2 regions of the Micromonospora sp. NPDC048898 genome follow, and region 1 is predicted to be linked to the other one. Evidence: riboswitches for the same ligand, from Rfam matches in the RefSeq annotation. Region 1 holds a riboswitch; the other holds the start of a gene.
What was found. A riboswitch is a leader RNA that binds a small molecule or an ion and turns the genes downstream of it on or off. The one in region 1 is predicted to bind cobalamin.

Region 1 (7,514 bases):
TGCCCTGCAGGGTGCCGCCGGTGAAGTGCGGTACGAGGCCGTTGATCGCGCCGAGCAGTGTCGACTTTCCCGCGCCGGTGTGCCCGACGACCAGGCACAGCTCCCCCTCGTCGATGTCGAGGTCGACGTCGCGCAGTGTGGGGCGGGACGCCCCGTCGTAGGTGATACTGACGCGCTCGAAGCGGATCATGACGGTGCTCCTGCGGTGTCGGCGGCGCGGCGTCGCACAGGTTCGGGCTCCGGGCGGTGGGGGCGCGGGGGTGTCGGTGCGGCGATCGCGGCGAGGGCGGCGACGAGGATCGCGGCGGCCGGTAGGGCGGGCAGGCTGGGCCAGTGCAGCGGATAGAGGCTCGGGTTGACCGCGGCGGGGTCGTAGCCGGTGCCGGCACTGAGCACGACAGCAGTGACGACGCCGCAGCCAGCGACCGTCCACTCCGGCCACTGCCACGGGTCGGGCCGGTACTGGCTGCGGGAGACGCGACGCCCGCCAAGGGCGAGCCCGGCCACGCAGAGCAGCACGCCGCCGCCGAGACCGCCGAGCCCGACTGGGCGGGGAACCCCTGGGTCGAGCAGTCCGTACGCGCCGACGCACAGGCCCGCCATGCCGGTGAGCATGAGGACTCCGGTGAGCCGTCGCGAGGCGGGTGTGGCGGTGCCGACGCGGCCGTAGCCGCGCGCGTCCATGGCGGCTGCCAGCCGCAGCGACCGGTCCAGGGCGTCGTGCAGGACCGGCATCATGATGGCCCGCAGCGCGCCGAAACCCTTGGTCCGTCCGGCGCGGAGACGGCGGGCTCGGGCGACGCGTTGCACGCTCTCCACCAGTTGCGGTGCGACGCTCAGCGAGACGGTGACGGCGACACCCAACTCGTAGAGCGCACCGGGAAGGACCCGCAGCGCGCGTTTGGGGTTGGCCAAACTGTTGGCGGCGCCGATGCAGCACAGCAGACAGGCCAAGCGGAGCCCATCGACAGCCGCGGACAGGGTCGCCTCCAGGGAGACCGGGCCGCCGATCTGGATTCCCGCGTACCAGTCGGGGGTGGGCAGGTGCGGGAGCCGGAACAGGATGTGGTCCTCGGGGGTCATTCCGGAGGCGAAGACCGTCCGGAACACCACCCGGATCGCGATGATGATCAGGGCCAGGTAGAGGTAGTAGCGGAACGCCCGCGCCCAGGGTGCGTCGGTGCGGCGGACGGTGACGACGAAGCCGAGCACCGCGAAGATGAGCAGCAGCAGCAATGGGTTGCTGGTGCGGCTCGCGGCGGTCGCGAGGGCGAGCGCCCACAGCCACCAGGCCACCGGGTGCAGGGGGCGAGGCAGCCGGGCGACCGCGAGGCGGTGCGGGAAGCCGGTGCGGATCGGGGGCATCGGGTCAGGTGCGGCGTCGCCGCCAGCCGACGACACCGCCGACCAGGGCGAGGACGGCGAGCAGGCCGACGGTGATCAGCGCCGGCAACGCCGAGCCGGTGTCCTGACGGGCAGCCGTCGCGGTGGGCGCCGCGTCCAGGATCCGGGGTCCGTCGGGGGTCGCGCTCGACGGCCCGGACGGCACTCCCACTGCTGAAGGCGTCGGGCTGGCCAGCGGCGTCGGCGTACCGCCCACCGGGAACGACGTCGGCGCTCCCGTCGCGGGGAGGCCGGGTGGGGAATTGCCGGCTCCGGGGGCACCCGGTGCCGGCGGGTTGCCGGCGCCGGGCGGGTTGCCGCCACCGGGTGGGGCCGTGGGTGGCGCGGCCGGGGGTGGCGTGGTGGTGGGGGCGCCGATCGGCGTGTTGTTGCGGGCTCGGACGCTGTCCGGGCTGAAGGTGGGCCGGCCCTGGGTGCCGCCGATGTCGGTCGCTCCGAAGATCCACAGGTCGACGCTGCCGGGCTTGGGTTTGTAGCTCATCGCGCCGAGTTGGCTGTAGACCCAGGTGTTCTGCCCCGGGTCGGCGTGCCAGTACGACCAGTACGCGCTGGCTGGTGGGGTGAGAGCGCACCTCTCGTCGGCGGGGGTGGGATATTGGGTGCCGCCCTGGTGGCCGGCGTAGCCGATCCGGCAGATGAACGCGGGCCCGTCGTGCTGTGTTCCGGTGGTGCGCCAACCACCCTGGTTGAGCAGTTGGTAACCGGTGGTCGGGGTGGTGCCGCAGGAGCGCAGGAGCGGCCCGCCCCACTTGCTGAAGTCGACGGCGAGGATCACCCCGGTCGACGTGGTGCACTGCCCGATCGGCAGCGGCGCGGCCACCGCGGTCGCGGGTGTCCCCGCCACCATGGCGACGATCGACAGGGCCGCGGCCGACCGCAGCCACCTGCGGGCCCTCACGAGACACCGCCGTCGCCGGTCACCGTGCGCCGTCGTGCGGAGATCCGCAGCAGGATGCCGGCGACGACGAGCACGAGCGCCAGGAGGGCGATGGTCAGGATGGACGCGCCGGTGCGGGGCAGGTGGCCCGACGGCTGTCCTCCGGCGGCCGGCGACGACGGGACCAGGCTGGTCGACGGGGACGCCGACGGGCTCGCTGACGAGGACGGCGTCGCGGACGGGGCGGGGGTCTGGGTCGGGGTCGGATCCGTGCCCGGCAGCCCGTGCACGTCGCGGGTCAGCGTGGCGAACGAGATGCCGGTGGCACCGCCCACGACCTGGGTGGAGGCGCGCACGTCGGAGCCGGCCTGCCCGTCGGCGGCGACGCTGAAACCGCCGTCGTCGTTCTGCTGACTGGCGAGGAAGGCCAGGGCCTTGTTGATCTGACCCGCGTAGGTGGTGCCGCGCAGGGTGAGGCCCTGGATCGCGAGCGCTGTGGAGTTGGTGGAGTCACCGGCCGCGCCCGGGAACCCGCCGTGCCCCTTCTGGGTCGAGGCGATCCAGGCCAGCGCCTTGTCGACCGCGCCGGCCGCCGACGGGTCGTCGGTCACCAGGGCGAGGGTCATCGCGGCCATCGCCGTGCTGTCGACGTCCCTGTCGGCATCCGCCGCCGGGATGAGGCTGGGGAACGACCCGTCGGCGCGTTGCAGTCCCTTGAGGAACTCGACCGGCTTGGTGGCGGCCTCGCCCTGGCCGGCGCGGTGCTGCGCGATGATGCCGAGCGACTGCCCGAACACCGAGGTGGCGTACCGGTAGTTGCCGGCCCCGGCGCAGCCGGTGAGCGCGTCGGTCTTGGTGCAGGTCACGTCGCTCAGGGCGGCGATCAGATCGTGTCCACCGAAGGAGCGGGGGTCATAGCCGGTGACCTGGGCCAGTAGGGCCATCTTGCCGATCGCGCCGCCGACGGCGTAGTCGGTGCCGACACCCAGCCACATGTCGACGGTGAAGCCGTTGTCGCCGACCGCGCCGCCGCCGCGCAGGAACTCCACGATCGCCCGCAGCTTGGCGTCGTTGCCGCCGGTGGCGGCCAGGGCGTAGGCGCCGTCGATGCTCAGCCCGAAGTCGGGGAAGCCGGGGAACGACTCGTAGTACCTGCCGTCGATCAGATTGGTCGGCGAGACGAGGTAGGACACTCCCTTGACCAGATCGGGTCGCGGCCCGGTCGGCGGCGGGTTGTTGCCGAGGGTGGCGAGGTTCTTGCCGGCCAGCGCGAGCGCCGCGGCGGCGGTGGCGGCCAGGTCCGCGTCCGGGTTGCTCGGGTCGGGGCTGAGCCCACCATCGGCGACGATCCGGCTGACCAGCAGGCCGGTGGCTGCCGCCGCCCGGTCGGCGTCGCCCAGCACGGCGAGGGCCTGCGCGGCGTGCCCGGTCGAGTAGGTGTCGGTCAGCCCCGCCCCGGTGTACGGCTGGTAACCGCCGTCGGGCTCCTGCGCCGTGGCCAGGAACGCCTTGGCCGAACTGAGCGCCGCGTCGTGCGCGCCGAGCGTGTGCAGCGCCAGGACGGCGAGGGTGGTGGCTGCGAGGTCGGGGTCGCAGGCTTCGGTGGGGCTGCGCCAGACACCGGCGAAGGCTCCGATCGTGCACTGCTGCTCGGTCAGGCGGGTGACGGTGGAGGCCGGCGGGGTGACGCCGGCGCGCTTGAGCGCGAGCAGGGCCGTCGCGTGGGTCAGCGGATCGCTCGATCCGGCGAAGTCACCGGCGGCGGCGCAGCCGGCGTCGGCGTCGGTCGCGGTGCAGACCCGGTCGGTGAGCGTGGCGATCAGGTCCCGGTCGCCGAACGCGCGCGGATCGCCGCTGGTGCTGGTCAGCAGGAGCGCGAGGCTGGCGACGTTGGCGATGCGGGGTGGGGCGGTGCCACCGTTCGGGAAGATCACGGCATCGACGTGCGCCCGCAGATAGTCGACGATCTTGGTGAGCGTCTGGTCCTGCCCACCGGTGCCGGCCAGGGCGGTGGCGACGGCGATGGTCCGGTAGTAGTCGACGAAACCGTTGTCGACGTGGTCGCCGTCGGTGAGCTGCCCCACCAGGTAACTCGCCACCGCCTTGACCTGCGCTTCCGTCGGTCGCGCCGGCACGGGCGTCGAGGTCGGGGTCGGGGTCGCCGTCGGAGTCGGGGTGGCGGTCGGAGTCGGGCCGCTCGCGCGCACTGACTCGGGGGTGAAGCTCGGTGCCCCGGTGGTGCCGCCGATGTCGGTGCCGCCGAAGACCCACGCCTCGACCTCACCCGGGCCCGGCCGCTGCGACATCGCGCCGAGTGGACTGTAGGTCCAGTGGTCCTGCCCGGCCGGGGCGATCCAGTAGGACCAGTAGGCCGACGCCGGTGGCGTCAACTGGCACGCCTCGTCGGCCGGCGTCGGGTGTTCGGCACCGGACGCGAAGGCGGGTGATCCGATCCGGCAGATGAACCCGGGGCCGTCGTGGGCGGTGCCGGTGGTGGTGAAGCCCGCCTCGTGCAGCAGGTCCAGGCCGGTGGTCGGGGTGGCGTCGCAGCCACGCAACACCGGTCCGCCCCAGGCGGCGAAGTCGACGGCGACGATCGCGCCCTGGGTCGGGGTGCAGGACTCCAGCGGATCGGCGAGCGCGGCGCGGGTCGGCACCACCAGCGCCACCGCGCCGAGCACCGCTGCGGCGACGGCCGCCAACCATGCCGCAGGAACGCGCGACGTTTGACTGACCAGTGGGGACATGGCGACTCTCTCGGGGGCTAGCGGCGCAGGCGCGGGCGCGGACCCCGAGGACAAGTCCCGGAAATCTGGCTCCGCGCCGTGTACCTCGACGGCGCTGCGGTGCTCTATCCAGCCAGGTAATCCGACTCGTCCCGAGAATGGGACCTACGGCTGCGGGCCAGCGCCGGACTTTGACCGGCTTCCCCTGACTGCTGGATCGCGGCCATCGGACCACAACCGCGACCACCTCGTCAACGCAAGACCGTGTCATGTACCTAACAGCGCGCGGTAGGGGCTTCCTCCCATACGGTGACCGCGTCATCGCGTGGGGGAACCCGGTGGGAATCCGGGGCTGACGCGCAACGGTGAGGACGGTCTGCCGTCCCGAGCCCGACTACCCACGTGGTGACGCAGCACCTGCGGTATCCGTCCCACGCGTCCTGCGGCCGGCCCGCCCCGTTCCCGCCGGCCCCTCCCGGGCTCCGGGTCGAGGCAGTCGTGCCCCGTACCCCCAAGGAGACCCGATGTCCTCACGCCTCTCCTCCGGCAGTCGCCGGAGACGAATCGCGATAGCTCCCGCCGCCGCGCTGATCGCCACCGTCGTCGCTGTCGCGACCGGTGCAGCGCCCGCCGCCGCGACCTCGACCGCGGCGCAGATCGCCACCGCCAAGACCAACGGTGTCGCCTACCTGCGCACACTGCAGGCCGCCGACGGCAGCTACGCCAGCGGCGGGCTGTCGAACGAGTGGGCGTTCAGCGCGTTCGCACCCGCCGGCGTCGCGGCGGTGGACGTCTACCCCTCTGGCGACACGACCAAGAACGCCCGCGTCGTCTACCGCGACCAGCTCTCGGCCGCGTCCTGGCCGAGCAGCACGCCGGTGGTCACCGACTACGAGCGTGGGGTGCTGAACGCCTACGCCGCCGGCATCGACCCCGCCCGGGTCTCCTCCACCCGTAACCTGATCGCCGACACCATCGCCTACTGGCAGACCGGCTCGGCCGGTTACTACGGCCCGCCGGCCAACTTCAACGGCACCGTCTTTGGCACTCTCGCCCTGGCCGGTGCGAAGACCCAGTCCGGCGCCGCCCGCGTACCGCAGGCCCTGCTCAACCTGTCGATCACCCGGATCCGCAACAACCAGCACAACGACGGCGGCTGGACCTTCACCCAGGCCGAGGGCAACCCCACCCAACTCGCCGCCGCCAGCGACATCGACATGACCGGCGCGGCCATGGCCGCGCTCTGCGCCGCCGGGGTCCCGAACACCGACACCGACGTCGTTCAGGCGAAGAACTTCCTCAAGAGCAAGCTGGTCAACGCATCCGGCGCGTTCAGCTCGATGTTCGGCGTCAACACCGACTCCAACGCCTGGGCGGTCTCCGGCCTGAACGCCTGCGGCATCCCGAGCCAGGGCACCGACTTCACCACCACCGCCGGCAAGACCCCGATCGACTTCCTGCGCGCGCAGCAGCTGAGCGGCGGCGGGTTCAAGTACCTGCCCACAAACACCACCCCGTCGGCGTACGCCTCCATCGACGCGGTACGCGCGCTCGCCGGCGCCGGCTACACCGCCGCTCCCCCGACCCCGGTCACCTCCGGCGCGCCCACCTGGGTCGCGGCGAGCGGATTCACCACGGGCGCCGCCACCCGACTCGCCGTGATCGTCGACAACGGCAGCGGCAGCATCAAGCCGTGCGCGGTGACGCTGACGCCGACCGCCGCCACCACCACCCTCGGCGCCGTGTTGGACGCCGCCGTCGGCGCGGCCGTTCCGAGTGGCTGCGTCACCGCACTGAACCCCACCAGCGGCACCGGCACCGTCACCTCGATCAACGGCCTGGCCAACAGCGGCTCCTCGACCTGGAAGGTCGCCCGCGACGGCGGCACCCCGGTCACCGCGGCGCGCGGCACGACCGTGACCGTCGGCGACACGATCTACCTGCGCTACGGCGCCTGACTGTGGGGTGGTCAGCAGCGGCCTTGCCGCCGCTGACCACCCGCCGGCTGATCCGCCCGCCGCCGCTTTAGGCGAGGGTGACGAGGTGGACCGCGGCGACCGTGACGAGTCCGGCGCCAAAGAGCGTGATGCCGGTAGCGGCGAGGACCGGCGCCACCCGGGTGGCCAGTCCGAGAACGGCACGCGACTGCGCGCCCCGGGTGACCAGCGAGCTACCGGCGACCGCCAGGACCCCGACGCCGAAAAGCACGACGGCCATGCCGAGGCCGAACGTCAACACCAGCAGCAGGGCGAAGCCGGCGCGACCGAGGAAGAGCCCGGTCGCCAGTACGAGGAACGCGGCCGGGGGACGGGGTCAGCCCACCGGAAATGCCCAGCAGGAGCAGGCCGGGACGCTTGCCGTGCTCATGATCATGACTGTGCCCGTGGCCATGACCGTGCTCATGGCTGTGGCTGTGACCGGCGGCGTGCAGATGCCGGCGCACCATCCACAGACCGGTGGCCAGGACTATCAGACCCGCGCCGAGTTGCAGCCAACTCGTGAGCTCC
Region 2 (7,514 bases), on a different contig from region 1:
GGCGGCTCGGGCGTGTCCAGCCAGGCGGACAGGTCACGCAGTTCCCGTTCGAGGTCACCCATGCCGGACCTCCTCCCGGTCGAGCAGGCCGCGAAGCTTCGCCAGCGCCCGGGACGTGCGCGACTTCACCGTGCCCCGGGGCCAGCCCAGCGCCGCCACCGTCTCCTCCTCGCTGAGATCGAGGAAGAACCGGCAGACGATCACCTCGCGGTCCCGTACCGGCAGTTGACGCAGAGCCCGCACCAGCGCGGTGCGGCGCTCCCCGGCGAGGACCGCTCCCACCGCTCCGTCCTCGGTGATCTCCGACATCGGGTCAGCTGCCGCCGCCCGCAGGACGAGTCCGTCCCGCCGGCCCCGGGAGCGGTGCAGGTTGCGGGTCTCGTTGGCGACGATCGCGAGCAGCCACGACCGGAAGGACGACTCGCCCCGATAACGGGACAACTTGCGGTACGCCTTCACAAACGCCTCCTGGATGACGTCCTCGGAGTCCGAGCCCGCGCCGAGCAGCACCGCCGTCCGGTACGCGGACGCGGTGTGCCGGGCGACCAGGAGGTCGTACGCCTCCAGGTCACCGGAGCGAGCGCGGGTGACGAGAGCGTCGTCGTCCAGGGGAACCTCCGTTCGGATCACACTCATGACACCGCCCACCCGCCGCAGGTTCCAGCCCTCGTCAGATCAGCTGTCTCCCATCGGGCGTGCAGCGTATTGCCAGGAATCGGTGCTGCACTGGAGGGCGTCGAGGGAAAGGGGTTGGCATGAGCTGGTTCAGTCGCCGGTCGCGGGGTGCCGAGGCGACCCCGACGAAGCTGGATCGGGAGGCGACCCGGGACGATCTCGCCGCGCTGGAGGCGTTCGTCACGAGTCGGCACGGGGTGGAGTTCTACCTGGAGCCGGAGACCACCGCGACGGACACCACGGTGGTGGCGATCGCCCACGACGGCGAGTGGATCCGTCGCCGCACCGGCACACCACGCGCGGCCGGGTCCATCGCCCGCAAGCACGCCGTGCCCCTGTACGAGGCGGGCCGCACCGGCTACCCGGAACGAATGCGGGTGTGGAACCGGGCCCACCCGGAGCGCCACGCCCGCTGAACGCCGGCCCGGTGGAGTCTCCGGAGTCAGGATCGGCGCGGGCGGGCCGGCGCAGGTTCGTGGGAGGTGATCGCGCGGGCCTCCACCCGTCGGAATTCGGGCGATGTCACCGTTCGTAACGTCACGGCGAGCACCAGGGCGCAGAGAAGCGCTCCACCCCAGAAGACCGCTCTGACGCTTGCCAGTTCCGCAGTGAGGCCGGCGATCAGAGCCCCGAGCGGCATCGATCCCCAGCTGGTCAGGCGGCTGACCCCGCTGTAGCGCCCCATCATCTGGTCGGGCACGACGAGTGCGCGCAGCGAGCTGTAGGTGACGTTCCACGCACCGGAGCCTGCGCCGCCCAGGACTGTCGTCACGGCTACCAGCCGGGGGGACGAGGTGATCGCTGGTGCTGCCAGCAGCACGGCGAAGCTGGCCATCGACCCGGCGAGGACGACTCGCCGTCCCAGCGAGCGGGTGAGCGCGGGCGCGGCGGAGGCTCCCACGACGCCGCCCACGCCCAGCGCGCCGATCAGCAGGCCGTACTCCGCGCGGCTCAGGTTCATCGGTCCGGGTGCGATCGCGTAGACGACGATGACCGCCATCCAGGCCGCCCAGCATCCGCTCGCCACGCCGGCGACCAGCAGCAGGGTCCGCAGGATCTTCGCCTGCCACACGTACTGGATGCCCTCCCGGACGTCGGTGAGGAGACCCCGGGCTTTCGTCGCCGGTCCGGGGTGACCGTTGCTGCGGTAGTGGCCGGTCATGACTGCCAGTGCGAGCAGTGCGCCCGCGTAGCCGACGCCACCAGCGCCGAGCGCTACGGCCAGCCCGGCGGCGGCCAGCAGTCCACCCAGCGAGGGCCCGATGAACTCGTTGGCGGCGGTCTCGGTCGCGGTCAACTTCGCGAACGCGGATTCCATGCGGTTGCGGGGTACGACCATCGGCACGACCGCCATCCGGGTGGTGTCGGCGAACACCTCGGCGGTGCCCAGAAGCAGAGCGCCCGCGTACAGGCCGGCCAGCGGGAGGCTGCCCAGGACGATGGCACCGACGAGCACGGCGAGGACCAGGGCGCGTCCGGCGGCCATCGTCATGATCAGGCGCCGGCGGTCCACCCGGTCGGCGAGTGCGCCGGCGGGCAGTGAGAAGAGCAACCAGGGCAGGGTGTTGGCCAGGGTGGCGGCGGCGACCAGCGCAGGGGAGTCCGTCATTGACACGGCCAGCAGAGGCAGGGTCAGCTTGACGACGCCGTCAGCCAGGTTGGTGAACGCGGCACCGAGCCACAGCGCCGTGAAGTTCCGCGCGCTCACGGTCGTTGAGTCGCCGGGGTGGCTGTCGCTGTGCATGGCCGGGAGCTTGCGACACTATGCGGCGCCGCCCTACAGTTTCGGCTGGAGGCGAAACGTGGCGGTGTTCCTGGTCGACGCCGAAGTGATGGCGCAGGCGCGTTTCGGCACTTCGCAGCTCGCCGAGACGTTGGGGGCGCTGAATATCCTGCGCCGAGGTCAGCCGCTTCCGTGGCATCGGGTCTGGCGGGACCAGCATGTCGATGCGTTTCAGGGCTGTCTCGACGAGGACCCGGTGACCAGGGTCCTCTTGGCGCACGCGATATCGGCCTCCTGGATGGCTGACTTCCTGACGGTGCCGCCCGCCCGCCCGGACATGACGCTGGATGACGAACTCGTGGAGCTGGAGTCGCTGCCGGATGACCGAATCCGTGCCGATCTGGCCCACGTACGTTCCCCGCTGGCCCCGGAACTGCGGGTTTCGGGGTTAGCGAGCCGGATGGCCGCCCTGGTGCGCTGGGTCTGGCACCACACGATCGAGGCGGACTGGCCGCGCCGCCAGTCGGTGCTGCGGGCCGACGTGGTGTCCCGGATCTCTCGTCTGGGCAGGGACGGATGGTCCGGGGTCATCAACGACATGCGGCCCGGCATGCGCTGGCTGGGCAACGGCCGACTGCAGGTCGAGGAGCGGCCCTACCCACCGTCCGACGTCCGGGGCGGGACGCTGACGTTCTTCGCGGCCCACTGCCGGGGAGGCTGGATCTCCTGGAGGTTGCCCGACCGCTTCGGGATCGTCTATCCGGTGGCGGGAATCTTCGCCGAGGCGGCTCTCCGCACACCGGAATCTCTGCGCCGCCTGCTCGGGAACGCGCGGAGCATGATTCTGGTGCAGGCAGCTGAGCCGGTCAGCACCACGGCCGTGGTCGCCGCGACCCGGCTGCCGCTCGGTACCGTCGGTGGTCACCTGCGGGTGCTGACGGAGGCCGGTCTGCTCCAGAAGCGCCGGTCGGGCCGGGAGGTCCTCTACTGGTGGACGGATGCGGCGCGGGCGCTCGTGGCCGGAGCCTCATCGTTCTGACAGGGCATGGGTCAGGTGCCGTCGACGGCCGAGCGGGTCTGCTCACGTGTCATCGGCTCGGCGTGGCTGGAGACGTACCAGTCGTAGGTGTCGTCGAGCAGACGCCGGACCAGAGCCAGGTCAGGACCGTCCTCCGGGCGGCGCAGGTGTGCCGGCGGCGGGTAGAAGCAGTCGCCCAGCAGCATGACGCCCGAGTCCGGCACCAGCACCACCGTCGAGTCCGGTGCGTGGCCGCCGCCGACGTGACGTAGCTCGACCCCGACCGGCAGCTCGTCCACGTCGGCGAAGACCCGGGCGGGCGGCAGGACGGCGAAGTCCTCCCACGATTCCACCGCGAGCGCCCGAGCCCGGAAGCTCGGGCCGAGGCGTGGATCGGCGCGTACCTGCTCGCGCAGATAGTGGTGGCTCCACGGGCGGGCGGCCTCGGCGCGCAGCAGCGGTACGGCCGTCTCGTGCCCGACGATCTCGACTCCCGGCCAGGCGCAGGCGCCCCAGACGTGGTCCCAGTGGTGGTGGGTGTAGACGAGCCAGCGCGGCTGGGGTAGCCCGGCGGCCGTCAGCGCGGCCTGGATCTCCCGGGCGTGCGCGGGGCTCTGCCCGGCGTCGATCAGCACACTGCCGCGCTCGTCGGCGACGACTGCGACACCGGCCTGGACCGCCTCCGGGTCCGGGTCGCCCGGGCAGAGCCAGACCCGACCGGCGAGGTGGTGGAATCGCATGGCGACGATGGTGATCGACCCCCGAGATCTTTCGCGGACGCTGTTCCGGCGGTCACCGATCCTAGATAACCGGGCCGCTTGCCACCGCCACAAGCACCGAGGCAGGCTACGACCCCTCATGATCCGCGAGTCACAACCTAGCCGGGTGCCGCACGTTCGAGTGATCGTTGGACGAGCGTGAGGACGGGCGGTAGGAGCAGGTCGTTGCCACCGATCGTGGCGACGGAGTGCACGCTGTGGGGGGTGCCGTCGAAGTCGACGACCAGGGCGCCCGCCTCTCGGGCGACCACGACACCCGCGACGGTGTCCCAGGGCTTGTTGCTGAGCATGATGAACGCGTCGATCCTGCCGTGAGCCAACCAGGCGAGGTCGATTGCGGCAGACCCGTGCATGCGGATCCGTTGGACGTGCCGGGTGAGCTGCTCGGTGATGGCGAGTCGTTCGGCGTTCTTCCGGCTGGCCCCAGTGCCGACCGCGTAGTCGCCGATGGCGACGACGGCGTCCCTGAGGTCGGTGACCCGGCTGGCCTGAATGCGTCGATTGTTGGCGTAGGCACCGTGCCCCCTGGTGGCGTGGTAGCGGGTGCCGAGGAACGGCAGGTCGATGACGCCGAGGACGGCGTCTGTGTCGTGGATGAGGCCGAGGGAGATCCCGCACAGGGGTGAGCCGTGGACGAAGTTGACGGTGCCGTCGACGGGGTCGAGTGCCCAGGTCAGTGTGCTGGTGTCGCCGCTGCTCCCGTACTCCTCGCCGAGGAAAGCGATATCAGGCGCCTTGGCGGCCAGATGCTCGCGGACCGCCCTCTCGATGGCGTAGTCCACCTCGGAAGCCATGTCGCGCTCACCCTTGAAGGTCAGCGCACCGGGCTGGAGCGTCCGCATCAGGTCGTGCGCCAGGTCCACGGCCTCCTGCGCGAGGGGGAGGAGGCGGGCGTAGTCGGTCATAGCTGGCGGCTGCGCTCCCAGAGTGAGGTGAACATCTCGTCGAATATCGGGTAGAGGCCGGAGGTGCCCGCGCTGCGTTCGATGAACCATTGTCGGACAGTCGACGCCCCGCATCCGCGGTAGCACGCCCGTTTTCTCGGCTGGCTGTCACTGACTCGCCGGCCGCGCCGGCTCGCCGTCTCGTGGTCAGGCAACCCCGCGCGCCTATATTTTCCCAGGTCAATGTGATGAGCGCGGCCGGGCGACGCCGGGGCCGGCGTTGACCGGCGGCGCGGCGGTGTGGCAGCATTCGCGGCCTGACGGCAGTGAAGGAAGTCGGTGCGATTCCGACGCGGTCCCGCCACTGTCACCGGGGAGTGATCCCCCCTCGTGAGTCACGGCCGTGTGTCTGCGGCTGGAAGGCCGGGGGAGAGCGTCGATCCGGAAGCCAGGATACTTCGGCCGTCGGGACGTACCCCAGGGCGTGGACACCCGAGGAGGACCCGATGACGCACGGCGTCTCATTCATCGACGAGCATCGTCATGACCCGCATCGCGGGCGACACACCGCACCCGGAACCGGCCGCGCCCGCACGGCTGGCGCCGGTTGCCTCGACGCACGCCAGGCCGCTGGCTTCCGCTACCGCTGAGTTGAGCGCCCGCCGCTGACCGGCTCCGACGCCCGCGTCGACGAGTCCGGCAGCGCCGTCGTACCGGCTGACGCCGCACCCACCCGCTTCGTCCAGGTCGCCCCCGCAGCGGCCAGGGCGTCACTCTCCGGAGCCCGCCGTGCGCATCCTGCTGCTCTCCACCGCCGACACCGACCTGCTGGCCGCCCGCGCCAGCGGCGCCGACTACCGGCTCGCCAACCCCGCCCGGGTCACCGCCGACGAGGTGCCCGCCCTGCTCGACGGAGTCGCCCTCGTCGTCGTACGCCTGCTCGGCGGTCGACAGGCGTGGCCGGACGGCCTCGCCACGGTGCTCGGCACCGGGGTACCGACGGTCGTGCTCGGCGGCGAGGCGCTGCCCGACGCGGAGCTGATGGCCATCTCCACAGTGCCGTCCGGGGTCGTCACCCAGGCGCTGTCGTACCTGGTCGAGGGCGGGCCGGACAACCTGGCGCAACTGGCCCGGTTCCTCTCCGACACGGTGCTGCTCACCGGCGAGGGGTTCGCCCCGCCCACACCCACCCCGGCGTACGGCGTGCACGGCGAACACCCGACCGACCCGGACCGGCCCACCGTGGGGATCGTCTTCTACCGGGCGCACGCCCTCGCCGGCAACACCGGATTCGTCGACGTACTCGCGGACGCGGTCCGCGAAGCCGGCGGCAATCCGCTGCCGATCTTCTGCGGCTCGCTGCGCGGGCTGACCACCGGCGCCGGCCCGCTCGGGCTGTTCGCCCGCTGCGACGCGCTGCTGGTCACCGTGCTCGCCGCCGGCGGTGCGGTCGCCGCGGACGCCTCCGGAGGCGGCGACGAGGACGCCTGGGACGTCGGCGCCCTGGCCGCCCTGGACGTGCCGGTCATCCAGGCGCTCTGCCTGACCAGCACCCGGGCGCAGTGGGAGGCCAGCGACGCCGGGCTGTCCCCGTTGGACGCGGCGATGCAGGTGGCCATCCCCGAGTTCGACGGTCGGATCGTCACCGTGCCGTTCTCGTTCAAGCAGATCGACGCCGACGGCCTGTCCGTCTACGCCGCCGACCCCGAGCGGGCCGCCCGGGTCGCCGGGATCGCGGTGCGCCACGCCCGGCTGCGCTACGTGCCCAACGCCGACAAGCGGATCGCCGTGGTGCTCAGCTCGTACCCCACCAAGCACTCCCGGGTCGGCAACGCCGTCGGGCTGGACACCCCGGTCTCGGCGGTCCGGCTGCTCGCGGCGCTGGTCGACGCCGGCTACCACCTGGGCGACGCGCCGGTGCCCGACGACGGTGACGCGCTGATCCACGCGCTGATCGCCGCCGGAGGCCACGACGTGGAGTGGCTCACCCCGGAGCAGTTGGCCGCCGCCGAGGCCCGGATACCGGGGTCGACGTACCGGCGGTGGTTCGACCAGATCCCGGCCGAGCTGCGCGAACGGATGCGGGAGCACTGGGGTGAGCCGCCCGGCGAGCTGTACACCGAGAGCGGGGACATCGTCCTCGCCGGGCTGCGCTTCGGCAACGTGGTGTTGCTGATCCAACCGCCGCGCGGCTTCGGGGAGAACCCGATCGCCATCTACCACGACCCGGACCTCCCGCCGAGTCACCACTACCTGGCCGCGTACCGCTGGTTGGCCGCTCCGAGCGCGGACGGCGGCTTCGGCGCGGACGCCGTGGTGCACCTGGGCAAGCACGGCACCCTGGAGTGGCTGCCCGGCAAGGGCCTCGGCCTGGCCGCCGACTGCGCGCCCGACGCGGTCCTCACCGACCTGCCGCTGGTCTACCCGTTCATCGT

Region 2: it holds a riboswitch for cobalamin, as region 1 does, so the genes downstream of both, cobN (cobaltochelatase subunit CobN) here and ACGFIQ_RS25670 (hypothetical protein) in region 1, are expected to answer to the same signal.

Annotation. Positions count from the first base shown of each region.
Region 1 covers NZ_JBICUF010000011.1:171,386-178,899, reverse strand. Annotated here, with positions in the region: gene ACGFIQ_RS25690 (ABC transporter ATP-binding protein) at 1-190, opposite strand, end outside; gene ACGFIQ_RS25685 (CbiQ family ECF transporter T component) at 187-1,365, opposite strand; gene ACGFIQ_RS25680 (LPXTG cell wall anchor domain-containing protein) at 1,370-2,302, opposite strand; gene ACGFIQ_RS25675 (prenyltransferase/squalene oxidase repeat-containing protein) at 2,299-5,028, opposite strand; cobalamin riboswitch at 5,122-5,253, opposite strand; cobalamin riboswitch at 5,306-5,428, shown strand; gene ACGFIQ_RS25670 (hypothetical protein) at 5,532-6,965, shown strand; gene ACGFIQ_RS25665 (hypothetical protein) at 7,033-7,224, opposite strand; gene ACGFIQ_RS25660 (hypothetical protein) at 7,178-7,514, opposite strand, start outside.
Region 2 covers NZ_JBICUF010000019.1:89,631-97,144, forward strand. Annotated here, with positions in the region: gene ACGFIQ_RS32045 (hypothetical protein) at 1-62, opposite strand, end outside; gene ACGFIQ_RS32050 (RNA polymerase sigma factor) at 55-636, opposite strand; gene ACGFIQ_RS32055 (hypothetical protein) at 756-1,091, shown strand; gene ACGFIQ_RS32060 (MFS transporter) at 1,118-2,419, opposite strand; gene ACGFIQ_RS32065 (transcriptional regulator) at 2,478-3,437, shown strand; gene ACGFIQ_RS32070 (MBL fold metallo-hydrolase) at 3,449-4,156, opposite strand; gene ACGFIQ_RS32075 (inositol monophosphatase family protein) at 4,294-5,100, opposite strand; cobalamin riboswitch at 5,409-5,538, shown strand; gene cobN (cobaltochelatase subunit CobN) at 5,869-7,514, shown strand, end outside.